4 regions of the Lysinibacillus sp. BS3 genome follow, and region 1 is predicted to be linked to each of the others. Evidence: riboswitches for the same ligand, from Rfam matches in the RefSeq annotation. Region 1 holds a riboswitch; each other region holds the start of a gene.
The links. Region 1 has a riboswitch for cobalamin ahead of AAJG31_RS16235 (iron chelate uptake ABC transporter family permease subunit). Riboswitches for the same ligand answer to the same signal wherever they lie in the genome.
Positions count from the first base shown of each region.

Region 2: it holds a riboswitch for cobalamin, as region 1 does, so the genes downstream of both, nikA (nickel ABC transporter substrate-binding protein) here and AAJG31_RS16235 (iron chelate uptake ABC transporter family permease subunit) in region 1, are expected to answer to the same signal.
Region 3: it holds a riboswitch for cobalamin, as region 1 does, so the genes downstream of both, AAJG31_RS02675 (hypothetical protein) here and AAJG31_RS16235 (iron chelate uptake ABC transporter family permease subunit) in region 1, are expected to answer to the same signal.
Region 4: it holds a riboswitch for cobalamin, as region 1 does, so the genes downstream of both, AAJG31_RS23090 (energy-coupling factor ABC transporter permease) here and AAJG31_RS16235 (iron chelate uptake ABC transporter family permease subunit) in region 1, are expected to answer to the same signal.

Region 1 is NZ_CP154860.1:3,291,792-3,296,093, forward strand. Features, by position in the region: gene AAJG31_RS16225 (YdhK family protein) at 1-306, opposite strand, end outside; gene AAJG31_RS16230 (biotin transporter BioY) at 410-1,006, opposite strand; cobalamin riboswitch at 1,160-1,347, shown strand; gene AAJG31_RS16235 (iron chelate uptake ABC transporter family permease subunit) at 1,493-2,539, shown strand; gene AAJG31_RS16240 (heme ABC transporter ATP-binding protein) at 2,545-3,336, shown strand; gene dapF (diaminopimelate epimerase) at 3,389-4,246, shown strand.
Region 2 is NZ_CP154860.1:351,343-355,644, forward strand. Features, by position in the region: gene AAJG31_RS01855 (ABC transporter permease subunit) at 1-378, opposite strand, end outside; gene nikB (nickel ABC transporter permease) at 381-1,334, opposite strand; gene nikA (nickel ABC transporter substrate-binding protein) at 1,406-3,022, opposite strand; cobalamin riboswitch at 3,171-3,364, opposite strand; gene metE (5-methyltetrahydropteroyltriglutamate--homocysteine S-methyltransferase) at 3,512-4,302, opposite strand, start outside.
Region 3 is NZ_CP154860.1:524,425-528,726, forward strand. Features, by position in the region: gene AAJG31_RS02670 (TetM/TetW/TetO/TetS family tetracycline resistance ribosomal protection protein) at 1-1,132, shown strand, start outside; gene AAJG31_RS02675 (hypothetical protein) at 1,250-2,005, opposite strand; cobalamin riboswitch at 2,231-2,415, opposite strand; gene AAJG31_RS02680 (GNAT family N-acetyltransferase) at 2,627-3,394, shown strand; gene AAJG31_RS02685 (PH domain-containing protein) at 3,558-3,938, opposite strand; gene AAJG31_RS02690 (hypothetical protein) at 4,049-4,302, shown strand, end outside.
Region 4 is NZ_CP154860.1:4,619,114-4,623,415, reverse strand. Features, by position in the region: gene cobJ (precorrin-3B C(17)-methyltransferase) at 1-1,069, opposite strand, end outside; gene AAJG31_RS23095 ((2Fe-2S) ferredoxin domain-containing protein) at 1,074-1,445, opposite strand; cobalamin riboswitch at 1,591-1,773, opposite strand; cobalamin riboswitch at 2,026-2,211, shown strand; gene AAJG31_RS23090 (energy-coupling factor ABC transporter permease) at 2,360-3,106, shown strand; gene AAJG31_RS23085 (energy-coupling factor ABC transporter substrate-binding protein) at 3,110-3,382, shown strand; gene cbiQ (cobalt ECF transporter T component CbiQ) at 3,388-4,161, shown strand; gene AAJG31_RS23075 (ATP-binding cassette domain-containing protein) at 4,158-4,302, shown strand, end outside.

The DNA.
Region 1 (4,302 bases):
ATAGGAAATAACATAGGCAGTTGTAGTATAGGCACCTACTATTGTTGCTTCGGCCCCTTTCATACCTTCCATATGTCCATCTGTAATAATGGCTGTGCTTCCTATAGGAAATTTCGGATTTTCAGCTTTTTTTAACGTTACTGGTACTTCGCCAGAACTTGAATGGTTCATTGTAGAATGATCCATTTCTTCAGCAGCTTCATTAGAAGTGGACGCAGGTTTTGTTTGATCCTCTGTACAAGCCGATAAACTAATTAGAGCGACTACTGATAATAGTCCGACTGACCATCTTTTATTGAATTTCATATGATATCCTCCTCACTATGTGCTCCTAATGTAGCAAATAAATGTGCAGAAACGATGGATATAACCTATGAAAAACATTTCTTTAGTCTGGCGGGGAGATATGCTATTGAATGGGCATGATCTTCAATGTTTTTTGTAATCTATGGGCGAAGATACCAGCAAAAATAGCTAAAATAATATCTTTTGGTAGTGGAGGAATCATCCAAAGCCAAGCGAGCTTATATGAAAAATTCTCTGGCGCACTTGCCCATAGCTTATAGGCAAAAAACATCCAATTTGTTCCTATCAAATAATTTATAGCCGTTGCTACCAAAGCAGCTACGATAAAACTTTTCTTTGTTCCGCTTCGTTCTACGATTAACCCCGCAACAAATGCCGCAAATATAAATGTAATAATAAACCCAAAGGTAGGGCTTAAAATTTGGCCAATTCCACCACCGAAACGAGCAAAGACAGGAGCTCCTGCCAATCCTACGCACATATAAATTGTGCAGGCGAGCGCACCTTTTCTACTACCAAGAATAAGCCCTGCTAAAATTGCAAAGAAGGTTTGAAGCGTAATGGGTACACCACCAACTACCATAAAAGGTGCAAAGGAAGTGATATTAGCACCCACCATCATTAACGTTGTAAATAATCCAATGTAGGTAATGTCAACAGTTCTTAACTTATGGTGACTATGTTGTGTAACAGTTGCCATGATTTCACCTCGTTTTATAAGTTATTACTGCTAGTGTAAAAAACGAATGTATTTGTGTCAACCTTATTATTTATATAAGTTAACTCAATTGTTGAATTAAATTGAAGTAGACTATCTATCTATAAAAATGTATGATAGAACCGTCACAATTTTATAACTTCAAATACTATTGGTGTGACATTTTGAATGTCACTTAAAAGGGAAGTCGGTGGAAGTCCGACGCTGTCCCGCAACTGTAACGAGGAATCCTATAATATGATTTGCCACTGTTTAAGAATGGGAAGGCAATTATAGGATAGTGAATCGAAGCCAGGAGACCTGCCATTTAGTAATACCTGTAATGCCCACGAGGATGCAAGCAATTACGGACAATAGCTGGATATTTTTCTGACTTTGTTTAATCTTGGGTATTTCTATGCGCATTTTCGCATGGGATACCTTTTTTTATTGCTTCATTCATCAATATTCAGTAGGAGTTTAAAACAGATGAATAAAAAATTTATGTTATTTTCCTTCGTACTTTTCATGGTATTAATTGTTTCAATGACCTTTGCTGTAATGGTTGGCTCAGTTTCAGTTACACCGTTATATGTATGGAAAGTTATTCTTTCTAAAATTCCTTTTATACAAAATTCGATCGAGCAAGATTGGAGTCGCTCTCAGGAAATCATCATCTGGCAAATAAGAGCACCTCGTGTTTTGCTAGCTGCGATAGTAGGAGCGGGGTTAGCTATTGCAGGGGCAGCCATTCAGGCACTAGTACGTAATTCTATTGCAGACCCGTATATTCTAGGGATTTCTTCAGGGGCAGCTGTCGGAGCTACTTCTGTGATTATTTTAGGAGCCTTTTCATTTTTAGGTATTTACGCTCTTTCAGTATCCGCATTCCTTGGTTCATTACTTGCCATTGCACTTGTCTTTTTCTTATCACGTGTTGGGGGACGTGTCTCTATTTTCCGCTTGCTATTGGCAGGCATGGCTGTGTCCTTTATCTTAACGGCTATCTCTAACTTTATTTTAATGATGTCAAAGCAAGAAGGGGCCTTAAAGGCTGTTATGTTTTGGATGCTAGGTAGTTTAGCTGGAGCCAAATGGAATAATATTGTGATTCCAGCTTTCGTATTCTTTATTGTATTTGGGCTACTGTGGCTACACTATCGCAATTTAAATTTATTATTACTAGGAGAAGAGGCGGCAGTGACATTAGGCGTTAATCTTCAGCAATTCCGTATTCAGTTAATACTACTAGTATCTCTATTAACAGGTGTGCTTGTCGCAGTTAGTGGTTCTATAGGATTTGTGGGATTGATTATTCCCCATATTGTGCGTTTAATTGTGGGCTCAAACTATAAATACGTAATACCTATCAGTGCTTTAATAGGTGGAATATTCTTAGTGTGGGCAGATGCCTTTGCTCGAATTATTATTGCTCCTCAGGAAATGCCAATTGGTATTATTACAGCTTTTTGTGGAGGACCATTTTTCATTTGGCTTCTCCGTCGTAACAATTATTCTTTCGGTGAAGGAGATTAACTTCCATGACATTAGAAGCGAAAAAAGTATCATTCTCCATTTACGATCAGCGTATACTGCATGATGTAAGTATTCAAATAAAAGAAAAGCAATTTGTTGGATTAATTGGTCCTAATGGGAGCGGAAAATCAACATTGTTAAAAAATATGTATCGTCTCCTAAAACCTGAAAGTGGATCGGTAGTATTAAATGAGCAAGATATATTAAAGCAATCAAGCAAAGCAATTGCGAAAAATTTGGCTGTTGTAAGCCAAGAGACACCCGTATTATTTGATTTCACTGTGCATGATTTAGTCAGTATGGGAAGAACCCCACATAAAAAGCTGTTAGAGCTTGATCAAGAGAAAGATTTTCAAATTGTTAAAGAGGCTCTTAGGCAAACGGGCATATCGCATTTAGAGAAACGAAGCTTTAGTTCGCTTTCTGGTGGCGAGAAAAAACGTGTCATGGTTGCAAGGGCACTCGCTCAACAAGCACAGATATTAATATTAGATGAGCCGACGAATCATTTAGATATTCAACATCAACTTCAACTTATGGATTTAATTCAGACTTTGCATTTAACCGTAGTAGCAGCTTTACATGATTTGAATATTGCTGCTATGTATTGCGATCAAATTTACGTTTTACAGCAAGGGCGAATAGTTTGTCATGGTACACCAGAGGAAGTACTTACGCCAACAGTGCTGCAAGATGTATTTGGTGTTTTTGCGGATATTCAAATACATCCAATGACAGGGAAGCCGTATCTTACATATGTACCTGAACAGTTCACGAAGGGGGTTAGCCAAATATAGAAAAGTGTCATCTTCTATTAGATACATAAAACATCCTTTAAGGAGTGACTGTATGCAAATAGCCTTTACGAAAATGCATGGTATTGGCAACAGCTATATCTACCTTGATCTTTTCCAACATGATTACAAGGAAGATATCTTTTGTGAATTGGCTCAAAAAATGGCCAATATCCATACTGGTATTGGCTCAGATGGATTGATTATTATCCAACCCTCTAAAATTGCTGACTGTGGTATGCGTGTATTTAATAAAGATGGATCTGAGGGGACAAATTGTGGTAACGGTCTTCGCTGTGTTGCTAAGTATATTTTTGAACGTCATATTGTACGACAAGAGCTAATTACGATTGAAACGAAATCCGGGATTATGCTGGCACAGGTAGTGGTGCAAGACAATCGTGTAATAGAAGTGATTGTCGATATGGGCAAACCTCTCTTATTGCGCAAAGACATTCCGATGTTAGGAAACCCAAATGAGCTTGTCATCAATGAAATATTTCCTTTACCCCAACAATCTCTTTTAGTAACAGCTTTGTTTTTGGGCAATCCCAATACCGTAGTTTTTGTGAATGCGATCGAGCAAGCACCATTAAGAACATTAGGCGGTATTATAGCAAACGATATGAGATTTCCTTATCGTTGCAATGTTGAGTTTGTAGAGGTTGTTCATGAGAAGGCATTAAAATGCTGCGTTTGGGAACGAGGTTCGGGTATAACAGAGGCATGTGGGACAGGTGCTTGTGCAGCGGTAGTGGCTGCTATATTAAATGGTTTTTGTCAGAAGGAAGAAGAGATAGTAGTCCAACTTAGGGGCGGTGACTTAGTCATTCGATGGGCTGACAATGACCATATCTGGATGCGTGGACCTGCAGAATTTATAGCGGATGGTATTTATGAATTTTTATCTTAATTACTCCCATTTCATGCCATTTTAAATAAATGAATACAGGACGCCTCCGATTTAAG
Region 2 (4,302 bases), 1.8 Mb from region 1:
AAATGCAAGTACGAGTGTCGGAAAGGCTAATAAAATATCACATAATCGAATAAAAAGAAAATCAATTAATCCTCTTTTCAACGCTACAAAAGCACCCAGTAGGATAGCTAAAACAATAGCGACTAGCTGAATGATGAGCGCTGAACCTAAAGAATAACGAATACCTAAAAGAAGGCGTGACAAGATACACCTTCCTAAATGATCTGTACCTAATGGATAGTCCCAAGACGGGACTGAAAATTTCTTAGCAATATCGACAGCAAAAGGGTCGTGTGGCATTAAAATTGGCGCCAACAGTCCTAATAAGCCAGTAATGACAAGGAGGAATAGACTGATTAATCCTGTTAAGTTGCCACTTTTTGTTCGTACAAATTTCATTTTTAATCTCTCCTACCCTTCATCATTAGATGAGGGTCCAATAAACGATGCAATATATCTGTACATAAATTGGCAAGCACATAGATAACCGCAATAATTAACACATAGCATTGTACAACTGGATAATCCCTGTTCATAATGGATTCTATTAAGTACCTGCCGAGTCCGGGCCAGCTAAAAACCTGCTCCACAATCACGGCTCCACCTAAAAGATTGCCAAGGGTCATGCCTAGCAAGGAAGTCAAGGGAATAGCAGCATTTCGCAAAACATGACGGATAAGAATCACGGAGCTTTTTAATCCTCTTAGCCGTGCATATTGAACATATTGCTGCTGTAATTCTTCTAGGATGGTTGAACGGATAAGCTGAACGAATAATCCAATTGTTGGTAACGCCAGTGCGAAGGCGGGTAAAACTAAATGAGCAGGTGTGCCCTTCCCGTTTGTCGGAAAGAGTCCTAATTTTAAGCTAAATAAATAGAGTAATAGGAAACCTAACCAAAAGGCTGGAATCGACACACTCAATATGCTAAAGAATCGTATGATTTTATCGATGATGGTGTGCTTATACAATGCGCTTATTACTCCGAATGGAATACTTAGCCCTAAAATGAGGATAAACGCAGCAATAGCTAATTCAATGGTTGCGGGTAATTTCACGAATAGTTCATGTGCCACAGGTAATTTACTAACAAAAGATGTTCCAAAATCTAGCTGGATTATGCCCTTTCCCCATAGCAAATATTGAAGAAAAAACGACTTGTCCGTTCCCAGTTCCTCACGTAATGCCTGAATGGCTTCCTCTGTTGGCGCAACCCTTGCCAAACGTAGTATGACTTCAGCAGGCTCTACAGGAACAAAACGAATAAATACAAAGGTTAGGATGGAAACGCCTAATAAGACAAAGGGCAATGTTAAAATTCTTTTTAAACAAAAGATCCATGTTGATTCATACATGCTGTCACTTCCTACTCAATCCTATGATAAAGAGAGAGCTGTCTCTGCTAGACACACTCTCTCCTCCACTTTTATTTTTCTTTAGCCATTTGTGCATAAGGTATATCATATTCAGATGCACGTGGTGCAAAATCCTTTAGAGATGGTTGATAAATCACATTATTTGTTTCGTAAGAAATAGGGTAAAAGAGTGCCTGGTCATGAAACATCGTTAAAATATTCGTGTAAAGCTGCACGCGTTCCTGTTCATCTGTTCCTACTAATAATTGGTGAATTTTCGTATCGATTTCTTTGGCGTTTGCTAGGCCTAATTTCGCCTCGTACACACCACTAGCATTTGGTGTAGCTGATTCATTTGCAAAGCTATGTGGATCTGTAGGTGGTCCATTGGTACGCCAGAAATTAATATCCACCTGGTCATCCATCAATTTTTGAAGACCGACCATTACATCTGCCCCTTCTAAATTCAACTGAACGCCAATTTTTGCGAGTTCACCTTGCATTAATTCTGCCATTGGTTTTTGAATTGCATCAGATGCAATGTAAATCAAATCTAAAGACAACAGCTGTCCGTTTTTTGAACGAATTTTTTCACCCTTAGGTAATAACCACCCTGCCTCATCTAGCAATTGTTGGGCTTTTTCTGGATTGTATACAATAGGTGCTAAATCTATATTGGCATAAGGAATCGCATCCCAGAACAATGTGTTCGCTACTTTTTCCGTACCATGTGTAATACTGTCGACCATTTGTTCCTTATTAATAGCATATTGAATGGCTTGACGTACCTTTAGCTCAGATAATGGACCAGATTGTGTATTGAATAGCAGTGCTTTCGTAGATAAAGGCTCAGAGGTAGCAGTTTTGTATTTGCCACTGTCTTTTAAATACGTATAGTTATCTAAACTAATAATGCCACGCCCATAAATTAAATCTAATTCTTCGTTTTCAAATGCTAATGAAATAGATTCTGAGTCAGGAATAATTTTTACTTTTATTTGTTCAACTAGTGGTTTTTCTCCCCAATAGTTTTCATTGCGACTAAATAATGCATATTCGTCCTTTTTGTATTCAGTTAATACCCAAGGGCCTGTTCCAATCGGTGCTTTGATAGAATCTTGCGTCATATCATCCTTTGGGAATCCGTTATCCCCTAAAAAACGGAAAGGTCTGACGAAGGCAAGTTCGTTTAAGACTGGATAATAAGGCTCATCCAATTGCAGACGAATTGTAAAATCATCTACTTTTACAACCTCTTTCATGTGGTTAACCATGCCCATCCAAGAATGCATGTCTCGATTCGCTAAAACGGCGTCAAAGTTACGAATGACATTATCTGCATTAAATGCAGTGCCGTCTGAATATTTCACGTCTTTTCTTAGATGGAAAGTATACGAAGTTTTATCCTCAGAGATGTCCCAGCTTTCGGCGAGCTTAGGCGTAACAGTACCATCATCATTGTATTCCACCAAGGATTCATAAACCATTGCTTGGGCAGTCATTTGATTCGGTAAATATGTATGAGGATTCAATGGACCGACATCTAATGGCCAGCCAATCGTTATTATTTTTTCATCTGTTTGGTTTGCTGAGGTCTTTTCCTTTTCTTCATCCGTGCCTGTACAGCCAGCAAGTAAACTGAACGTCAGGACAAGCAGGAAAGGAAGTAAATACTTTGTCAATCTCATTTTCTGTCTCCTATCTCTATTCGTAGTACAAATACATCTACTTGTTGAAGAAGAGAAGGCATAAAAAAACCTTATTCTAAAAAAGAATAAGGACAGAAAAACCCACGATGAGCAAGTCTCCATCCATCTCCCTATCTTTCGTAGATCATCAATGAATCTTCTTACAAGCAGGCATTCTGGCTCATGAATCATCATTTTGTTTCACCTTCCCAAGTACTCACTCAGTGGTATTTGAAACAAAACTCCTCATTTACAGCTGCGGGACAGCATGGGATTTTCACCCATTTTCCTTTTAATTGAATGAAAGACGATTTCACTCAAACTTGTAATGATTGCTATGAAATTAGTAATAAACATAACATGCTCGCATGTTCACGTCAATTTTACTTTCTGAAGATAATATATATATCGACGTAAGATAAAAAGACTAGGGATTTACCCTAGTCTTCGTTATTGGAGAGTAGATGTAGTAGATTAAAAATCATTTCGTTAGCTTGATGTAGATTGTTGTACAGCTTGACGCAACGTTTTAGTAGCAGCAACCATATTCGCTAAAGCTGCAACGGTTTCATCTTCTTTTCTCGTTTTTAAGCCACAATCTGGATTCACCCAGAATTGATAACGGTCCAGCACCTGTAGACTATCTTTCATAATAGCGAGCATTTCATCCTCGCTTGGTACACGAGGGCTATGAATATCATAGACGCCTAAGCCAATTCCTTTTTTATAGGGCTGTACTTGTAGTGAGGTAATAAGTTCCCCATGACTTCGTGATGTTTCTATGGAAATCACATCTGCATCTAGTGCGCTAATTGGTTCGATGAAATCATTAAACTCACAGTAACACATATGTGTATGGATTTGTGTTTCATCTTTGACACTAGATGTCGCAAGCTTAAAGGAATTGACAGCCCACTCTAAGTAAGCCCCCCATTCCTCCTTTCTAAGCGGTAAACCTTCTCTTAACGCTGGCTCGTCCACTTGAATAATTGATATACCTGCGTTTTCTAGTGCTTCCACCTCTTTACGGAGTGCTAATGCAATTTGATAAGCGACATCTTTACGGGACAAATCATCTCGCACAAAGGACCAATTTAATATTGTTACTGGCCCTGTCAGCATGCCTTTTACAAATCGCTTCGTTAGGCTTTGGGCATAGGCGGATTCTTTTACGGTAATTGGTGAAGCCCATGCAACATCTCCATAAATGATCGGAGGCTTCACACAGCGTGATCCATATGAAACAACCCACGCTTTCTTTGTAAAGGCAAAGCCAGTCA
Region 3 (4,302 bases), 1.9 Mb from region 1:
TGAATTTTCATTTGACGAAGTAACAGAAAAAGTGACCGAAATTCGCCTTTATAACGGCAGTCGCTTTGAGACCGTTCAACAGGTAGAGGCAGGAGAAATTTTCGCTGTCAAAGGACTGAGCCAGGCAAACATTGGGGATCGAATCGGTACAACGATGCTATCACAGCCCTATGAGCTTGTCCCAACCTTACAGGCAAAGGTTCAATATGAGGGTGATCAGCATATCAAGGAAGTGCTACAGATTTTCCGTTTACTCGAAGCAGAAGAACCGTCCTTGCGTGTGGTCTGGCAGGAAAAATTTCAGGAAATCCATGTGCATATTATGGGTGCCATTCAATTGGAGGTCCTGACAGAGGTATTAATGACGCGTTTTTCATTAGCTGTCTCCTTTGGTGAGCCGCAAATTTTATACATGGAAACCATTGCGACGACCGTAACGGGCTATGGTCATTTCGAGCCCCTCAAGCATTATGCAGAAGTTCATTTATTAATGGAGCCAAATCCACGTGGAACAGGTAATACCTTCACCAATGCCTGTCATGCCGATCATTTATCTGTAGGCAATCAGCGCCTTGTTGAAAAGCATCTGTTTGAGCGTGACCATCATGGGCTACTGACAGGCTTCCCTGTAACAGATATTCATTTTACACTTCTAACAGGTCGCGGGCACAATGAACATACATCGGGGGGAGATTTCCGTGAAGCCAGTTTCCGTGCCCTGCGTCAGGGGCTGGAGCAGGCACAAAATGTCCTACTTGAACCCTATTATCGCTTTAAAATGAAAGCTTCAAATGACTTTATCGGTCGTATGATGACTGATATTCAGCAAGCAGCTGGCACGTTCGATGACCCGATTTTATCCGAAACGGATGTTATCCTAACAGGTCGTGCACCTGTTGCCACTTTAATGAGCTACAGTACAACCTTTGCCGCCTATACAAATGGGAAAGGTGCACTCACACTCCAATTTGATGGCTATGATGTGTGCCATAATACAGAGGATGTGATTGCACAGATTGGCTACGATAGAAATGCCGACCCTGAGTATAGTTCCTCTAGTATCTTTTGTGCTAAGGGCAAAGGATATTCGGTTCCATGGCAAGAAGCACAGGCAGCCATGCATTGCCTGTAGGATGGGATGAGCCTGCTCGCTTCGGGTATTTCCGCGGGTATTTCTTGCTTGGGCATCAATATATCTCTACCCTGCCATAAGATATTACAAGCCCTCCAAAAAATGGAGGGCTTGTTTTTATAGTGCACCGACAGCTTTCTTTGTTGGATTGTCCAACAAATATGCGGGTTCAACTATTACATAGTCATGCTTGTTCGTAAAATCAATTAGTACCTTACCAGGTTGACTTTTTAATAGTTGTAGATGATCAATTAATTGCAGTAAAAGCTCGTGACCGTTGCCACGTGGATGCCAGTTGAAATGATAATCATTTAACGCTTGCACCGCTTCAATAAATTGGGCATATTCCTGCTGCACAAATGCAATGAGTTTGTCATGATGAGATGCTAAATCATATAAATATGTTTCGTAAAAGCGCATGACAATCGAGCATAATAAGTCATTGACACGAGCGGCACTTAAAACAGGCTTTGGCTCCAATGATAGACGGTCGAGGTTGGGCTTTGCGCGTGTAGAATCAATGCGCGTAATTAAGTGATACGCTTCTCCGTTGACCTCATAGACAATCGGATTGGTCGGCATGTACATCATAAAACTATTCGTCTTTGTTTTTAGTTCATCTGCTATGGCTGCTTTCGCTAAAAGATGACCGTCCACATCCCCATTTTGTATCCAAATAATTTCTTTATTATATAAGATTTGCTCAAAGAAGCGATCATTGCGAATCAGCTTCGTTGCTAATAATTGATCGATCAGAGACTCGACCACCATTCTTGTTTTCGCTTTCTTGGCAACTTCTGTTCGTGGTTGCTTACAAATGTTCAGATCTTCATAAGGCGTTTCCAACGTTGTCGTTACATGAATATTTGTCATACGTGCATCCCCTTTGCGTACATATTTTCAAAACAAAAAGGACTCCCTACTTTTGAGGAAATCCTTCATTTTATCTTCTTTCATCACACAATGCCAAACAAACCCTAAGTATGTGTGAACGAGTTCGATTGTGAACCCTTTCATTTACTATGGGCGTTTGACGTACTGTGACGAACAGAGCATTCTGTTTTGTCAACATGCCACCTCCTATTCCTCGTAGGTTTATGGTGTGTACTCGTAACAGGCAGGTATCCTGACTCATGATCATCGCTTCTTTTCTCCTTCCCGTCCAAAGACAGTGGATACTGAAAAGTCGCTCACATTTACAGTTGCGGGACAGTGTCGGATTCGCACCGACTTCCCTTTTAAGCAAATTGCACGCAATTTACACCTCTTACTACACGCTATTCAGTTGTCATAGGAATGAGTATATGCACATTCCTATTAGATTACTAAAATCAATTGTAAAGTAGTGTTTTTCTAAAGTCAAATATCACAATATTTTCCAAACTACTAATAAAGTTAGAGGGGGATATAAAAAAGGTGAACTGCGTATTTTTTATCTTTCATTGACTTTATAATGAAAGATAGTGAACTTCTAATAGTGGAAGGATGAAAAATATGAAAACAAGTCAACAATTAGTAACGAGTAATTTAGAGGAAAAAATGAAACTATTTACTGGAGCCGTTTCTGGACAAATTATAGAGGAAGCTCATTTTGTCATAGCCAATACAAATATTCCAACTGATACATTTAATTTGTTAGTAGCGAAATCGCCTATAATTCATAAGGAAAATCATCTTAAACAAAGGATTAATCATTTCATTGTGAATAAACTTCCCTTCAGCACGTGGGTGGATGCCAACTATCTAAGCGATGATTGGCTACAGCTGATAAAAGACTGCAATTTACAGGAAGCTGAACGAAATATGATGATGAAGCTTGACCATACACTTCACACAGGTCCACGAATTTCCAATTATCTTACCATCACAGAAGTAAGTAACAAGGAAGAGCTTCTACAATATAAGGAAGTTTTTCTAAGTTTATTTGGAGAAACAGCAGAAAGAGATGCATTAGAAATTTACTTTCATCAATTCTCACAGGAAAAACTAGCATCAAATGCTCGCATGTTTATTGGTTGTATAAAGGAAGTACCTATCGCTACGGGATTATTAATCGACAGTAAACATAGCTATGGGATTTATGATGTGATGACAAAAGATGCGTATAGGGGCAAGGGTTATGGCAGTGAGATGTTTCAATTCCTACTCAGTCAAACAATCGATAAGCAAAAGCCCGTAGTCTTACAGGCATCAGAGGATGGAAAAAATATTTATAAACGCTTCGGGTTTAAAGAAGTCGGAGAAATGATTGTATTTGAATAAGGTCTCGGCAAGGCGCTGTTATTTACACTTGACAGTATTTTCGAGCTTACCGTAATCATGAAGCCAACTTAAAATCCGTTACACCGACCCCTTCCCGGCACGACAAAAAAGCCTCGCAAATCTGCGGGCTTTTGGTTGTGCACACGTACTATTAGCACCTTCATTACGTCCCCAAAACATACTGTGCTAAGACGCTTTGCACCTTATAAATATTTGTCGCCTTATTGAAGTTTTTTTGAATCGGTAATGGACTGCCAGACACCCATATTTTAAGCTCTGCATCTAAATCAAATGTTCCAGCTGTTTCGACTGAAAAATGAACGATATTTTTATAGGGAATGGAATGATACTCTGTTTTCTTGCCAGTCACTCCTTGCTTATCAATGAGGATCAATCGTTTATTGGTAAAAATAAACGTGTCTCTAATAATTTTATAGGCGTTCTTGACTGTCTCGTTTGGAATTAATAAATTATGGACCTCCTCCTGTAGTTTTTCTAAATTCACCTCGCTTGCATTGCCGATCAATCCATCAAATAAGCCCACTATCTGTCCCCTTTCGCTCTCGTTTATTTAATGTATTACAAAGAAGTGAGAGCTACGACAGGAAATGGTGGTATTATTTAGCCTATAGAGGGGGTGAGTGGTTGCGAATAATGATAGCTGCCTTAGTGTCTCTACTAGCCGTTGTTTTACTAGGATGTAATGAAAAACCAGATGATAAATTAGCTAAGGTCAGCATTTCTATTGGTGCTAAATTTAACAAGGTGAACACTGATTTTTTTAAAGAATATACGGATGAAGAATCACTTACACTATTCCAACAAGCCATTGCAACAACAGTCAAAAACGAGGGTGTTGTCAATATGGCTTCGCCAGAATATGATGTACAAATAGTGGACAAGGCAGG
Region 4 (4,302 bases), 1.3 Mb from region 1:
TAAAAAACTTATTGGCTACACCAGGACTTACTGCTAATTCAAAAATAGATTCTATTTTTTGCTGTACAAGCTTCGGTGTTACTTTGACTGCGCTTGTCCCTTTTACCATTGCAAGTGCCGCTGTAGCCATTTCAAGAGCTGTTTTTTTCGGCTTTGGCGTAGCGGCTATACTGGGTTTATTAAAGCGCCCTGCATTAGGGTCAGCCGTAAAGTCATTTCGCGCTGTTCCTGTCTCTTGGTTCATTGCCCAAGGTTCATTTTCTTCGCGTAAACGTTGATGTGGACGTAATGGCTGTTTCTCTTCACCCAGGGTATATTTACGTTGGTAACCGCGGGGCGTAATCATCTTATTGTCATAGAAAAATGTTGACGAATTCCCGATAATGACAGTTGTCAACATACCAATATCATGTTCTAGCATTTCTGCTAGTGTTGTCATGGTCACTTCTTGACGTTCTCGATAGGCACTTTTCACAAGCCCAACTGGTGTGTCTGGCGAACGATATTCTAAGAGTATTCGTTGAGCCTCGACAATTTGTCTTGTTCGACGTCCACTTTTAGGATTGTATAAAGCAATGACAAAGTCCGCCATTGCAGCTGCCTCGACACGCTTTGCAATTAAATTCCAAGGTGTTAGATGGTCACTCAAACTGATTGTACAAGCATCATGCATAATAGGTGCACCAAGTATGCTAGCGCATGAATTAATCGCAGAAATCCCAGGAACAATTTCAACTTCAATTCCTGTTGCTTCTGTCCAGCCTAGCTCAATTAACACCTCATAGACTAATCCTGCCATGCCATAGACGCCTGCATCACCACTCGAAATTACTGAGACGATGCTCCCTGCTTCGGCTTGACGAACGGCTTCCTGTGCACGCGACACTTCTTCTGTCATGCCTGTACTAACAATCGATTTTGCACTTACTAAATCTTGAATCAGCTCTACATAGGTTTTATAGCCTATAATCATATCACTTTGTTGTAAAGCCTCTACTGCACGTGTCGTAATATGCTTAAAATCTCCAGGTCCAAAGCCTACTACGAAAATTTTTCCTTTTTGCGCCATGTTGTTACCCCTCTTTCACCTTTTCGATCCCTTTAATGGCAGTTGTTTGAGCAGTACGCTGTAATGTACCTTCACGAAGTGTAAAGACATGTTCGTTGTATAAGGATTCATGATGTAAATCTTGTACTAGTGTTCTAGCATGCTCTGTTGATGGCACACGATACCAGTTTCCTTGAGGATAAGCGATTACCACACAAGCATCCTTGCAGCGTCCATTACAGCGCGTTCTTGTCGTATGTATTTCCTGATCGAGTGCTTGCCGCTGTATCTCATCTCGAATGGCTAAGGTAATTTCCTCCCCATCCTTTTTCATGCAGCTACTGCCATTGCAAATAAAGAGATGTGTTTTCATCCCCTCTAAATTCCAAGTTGTCATCTTCTGTCTCCCCTCATTTGCTTTTTGGAAAAAGAAAAACCTTTACTCTATAACGAAGAGTAAAGGTTTTGTAGAAGCCAAATAAAAACGAATAGAATGAAATACAGGTACTCGCTTTCGCTTCAACTTCTCCCTCCGAAAAGTTTGCATGCACAATCAAATAAGCAGGTTTCCTGACTTAAGCTTCATTTTACTGTCGCACCTTCCCAAGTTTGCACCAGTGGCTTTGCGATTTCATCAGCTATTACAGTAGCGGGGGCTGTATTGGATTTTCACCAATTTCCCTATTATCTCGAGCTATTCGAGCACTTATTGACGTTTTATATGAAATTTTTATTAGAATTTTAAATAGAAAACTGTCTTTATCATATCTTATTATTTTAAAATTTCAATATTTCTTTAAAAATTTATGACAAATTTATCAATTTTGAATGGAACTAGATATGAAATTTATATAAATCTATATAATTTGCGCACAAACTTTTATCAGAATATTCACCGTTGACCTTTAATTTTAAAAATTTTATAAAAGGTATAGCATATTTATGGAAATTCATGTTACACTTTGTCGTGAAATCTCACATTTTGAATGTTTTTCGGTGCAAAGTGTTTGTCATTTTGCTTAAAAGGGAAGCCGGTTTGAGTCCGGCGCGGTCCCGCCACTGTAATAGGGAGCTTTATAGAATATGTCACTGTCCAACGGATGGGAAGACCTATAAAGCATTGAGCTAGAGCCAGGAGACCTGCCGAAAAATAAGTGATCGTTTCAACCTACGAGGATAGGTGTGCGGCTTAGCAGATGAGACTGTTATTTGCTTTTTTAGCTATGCACTTTTCCACCAGTGGAGAAGTGCTTTTTTTAATTACGCACGCAATATTCTAAAAATCTATTAATTAGTTAGGAGGAAAGCTTTTTGAAATTATCATGGTGGAAACTTAGTTATTTTTTACTGGCCTTTTTAATCGTGCCAAAACGTGCCTTTGCCATGCATATCATGGAAGGTTTTTTACCAATCGAATGGGCTATTTTTTGGTGGGTGATCTCTATCCCATTTATCATTCTAGGATTGCGTTCTATTCGAAAAACCATTGATGAAAATCCTGAAACAAAAATGCTTTTGGGGCTTTCAGGAGCCTTTGCCTTTGTGCTATCCGCCCTAAAAATCCCTTCTGTTACAGGTAGTTGCTCTCACCCAACTGGTGTAGGACTTGGGACAGTACTCTTTGGCCCTCTAGCAATGAGTGTAATTGGAACAATCGTTTTATTATTTCAATCTTTATTATTAGCTCATGGAGGAATTACAACTTTAGGGGCTAATGCCTTTTCTATGGCTATTGTTGGTCCTTTTATTGCTTACTTTGTCTTTAAAGGGGCTCAAAAAGTAGGGTTGTCATTTTCACTAGCCATATTCTTTGCAGCTATGCTTGGTGATTTAGGTACATACATTGTGACTTCTGTACAACTAGCACTAGCCTTTCCTTCAGAGGTTGGAGGCTTTATGGCATCCTTTACAAAGTTTGCAGGTATTTTTGCCTTAACTCAAATTCCTTTAGCAGTGAGTGAAGGAATTTTAACGGTCATAGTGATGAATTTCTTGAAAAAATACAATGTTAGCGAATTAAAAACGTTACGTGTTTTCTCAACAAAGGAGGCACATTAACAGATGAAAAAAAATTTATTGTTATTAGCAATTGTTGTGTTGTTAGCCATCATTCCCTTGTTCATACAAAAAGGTGCTGAATTTGGTGGTGCTGATGGAGAAGCAGAAGCCGCTATTGGGGAAATCAATGCGGAATATGAACCATGGTTTGAAAGTCTATGGGAGCCACCAAGTGGTGAAATCGAAAGCTTATTATTCGTGCTACAGGCAGCTATAGGAGCTGGCTTTATTGGCTACTTCATCGGCTATATGCGTGGCAAACACAAAGAAGGTTAACCATTATGTTACTCATTGATAAGTATGCCTATCTGAATAAGCTAGCGTCCGTTCATCCGCTAGAAAAAATGATATTTTCACTTGGACTACTTCTCATAACGCTCATCATGAGAGATGAACGACTTTCACTCATTACATTTTTTGTAATGAGTGCTTTTATCATTTTAGGTGCAAAAATTCCGCTTGCATACTATGGCAAATTATTATTGCTACCTGGCTTTTTCTTATTAACAAGTCTCGTATCTATTTTACTTTCCTTTACATCATCAACGAATACACTCCCTGCCCATATTTGGTCGTTTACATGGAGGAATTGGACTGTCTTTATTGGGAACGCAAGTATGTTAGTAGCGCAACAGCTGTTCTTTATTGTCCTTGGCAGCATTAGTTGTTTATACTTTTTAATTCTAACCACTTCCGTACAAGGAATATGTTATGTGCTACGACAATGGCGACTCCCCTCTTTATTAGTGGAGCTCGTCGAACTAACCTATCGTTTTATTTTTATGTTTTTAGAAAGTATGCAAAATATACATCTCGCCCAGCAAGCACGTCTTGGCTATCATTCACCGATGCAATGGCTACGCTCTGTCTCCATGCTTATTGTGGCATTATTTGTGGAAATGTTTCAGCGTAGCCGAGAGCTCAACAATGCCATGCAATCACGTGGAGGCGATGCCGTCTACTGGCAAGAGATGGGCTCTTATAGCAAGAAAAATTGGCTAGGCATGGCAGCTATTTTACTAGTCCTCATCGTATACGGAGGGTATTTTACATGACAGCATTTTATTTTGAACTCAACCAATTATCTTATGCCTATGCGGATGGTACGAAGGCGTTGTCAGATATTACATTAGACATTCCAAAAGGTAAAAAAATCGCCATACTCGGGCATAATGGCGCAGGAAAATCGACTTTAT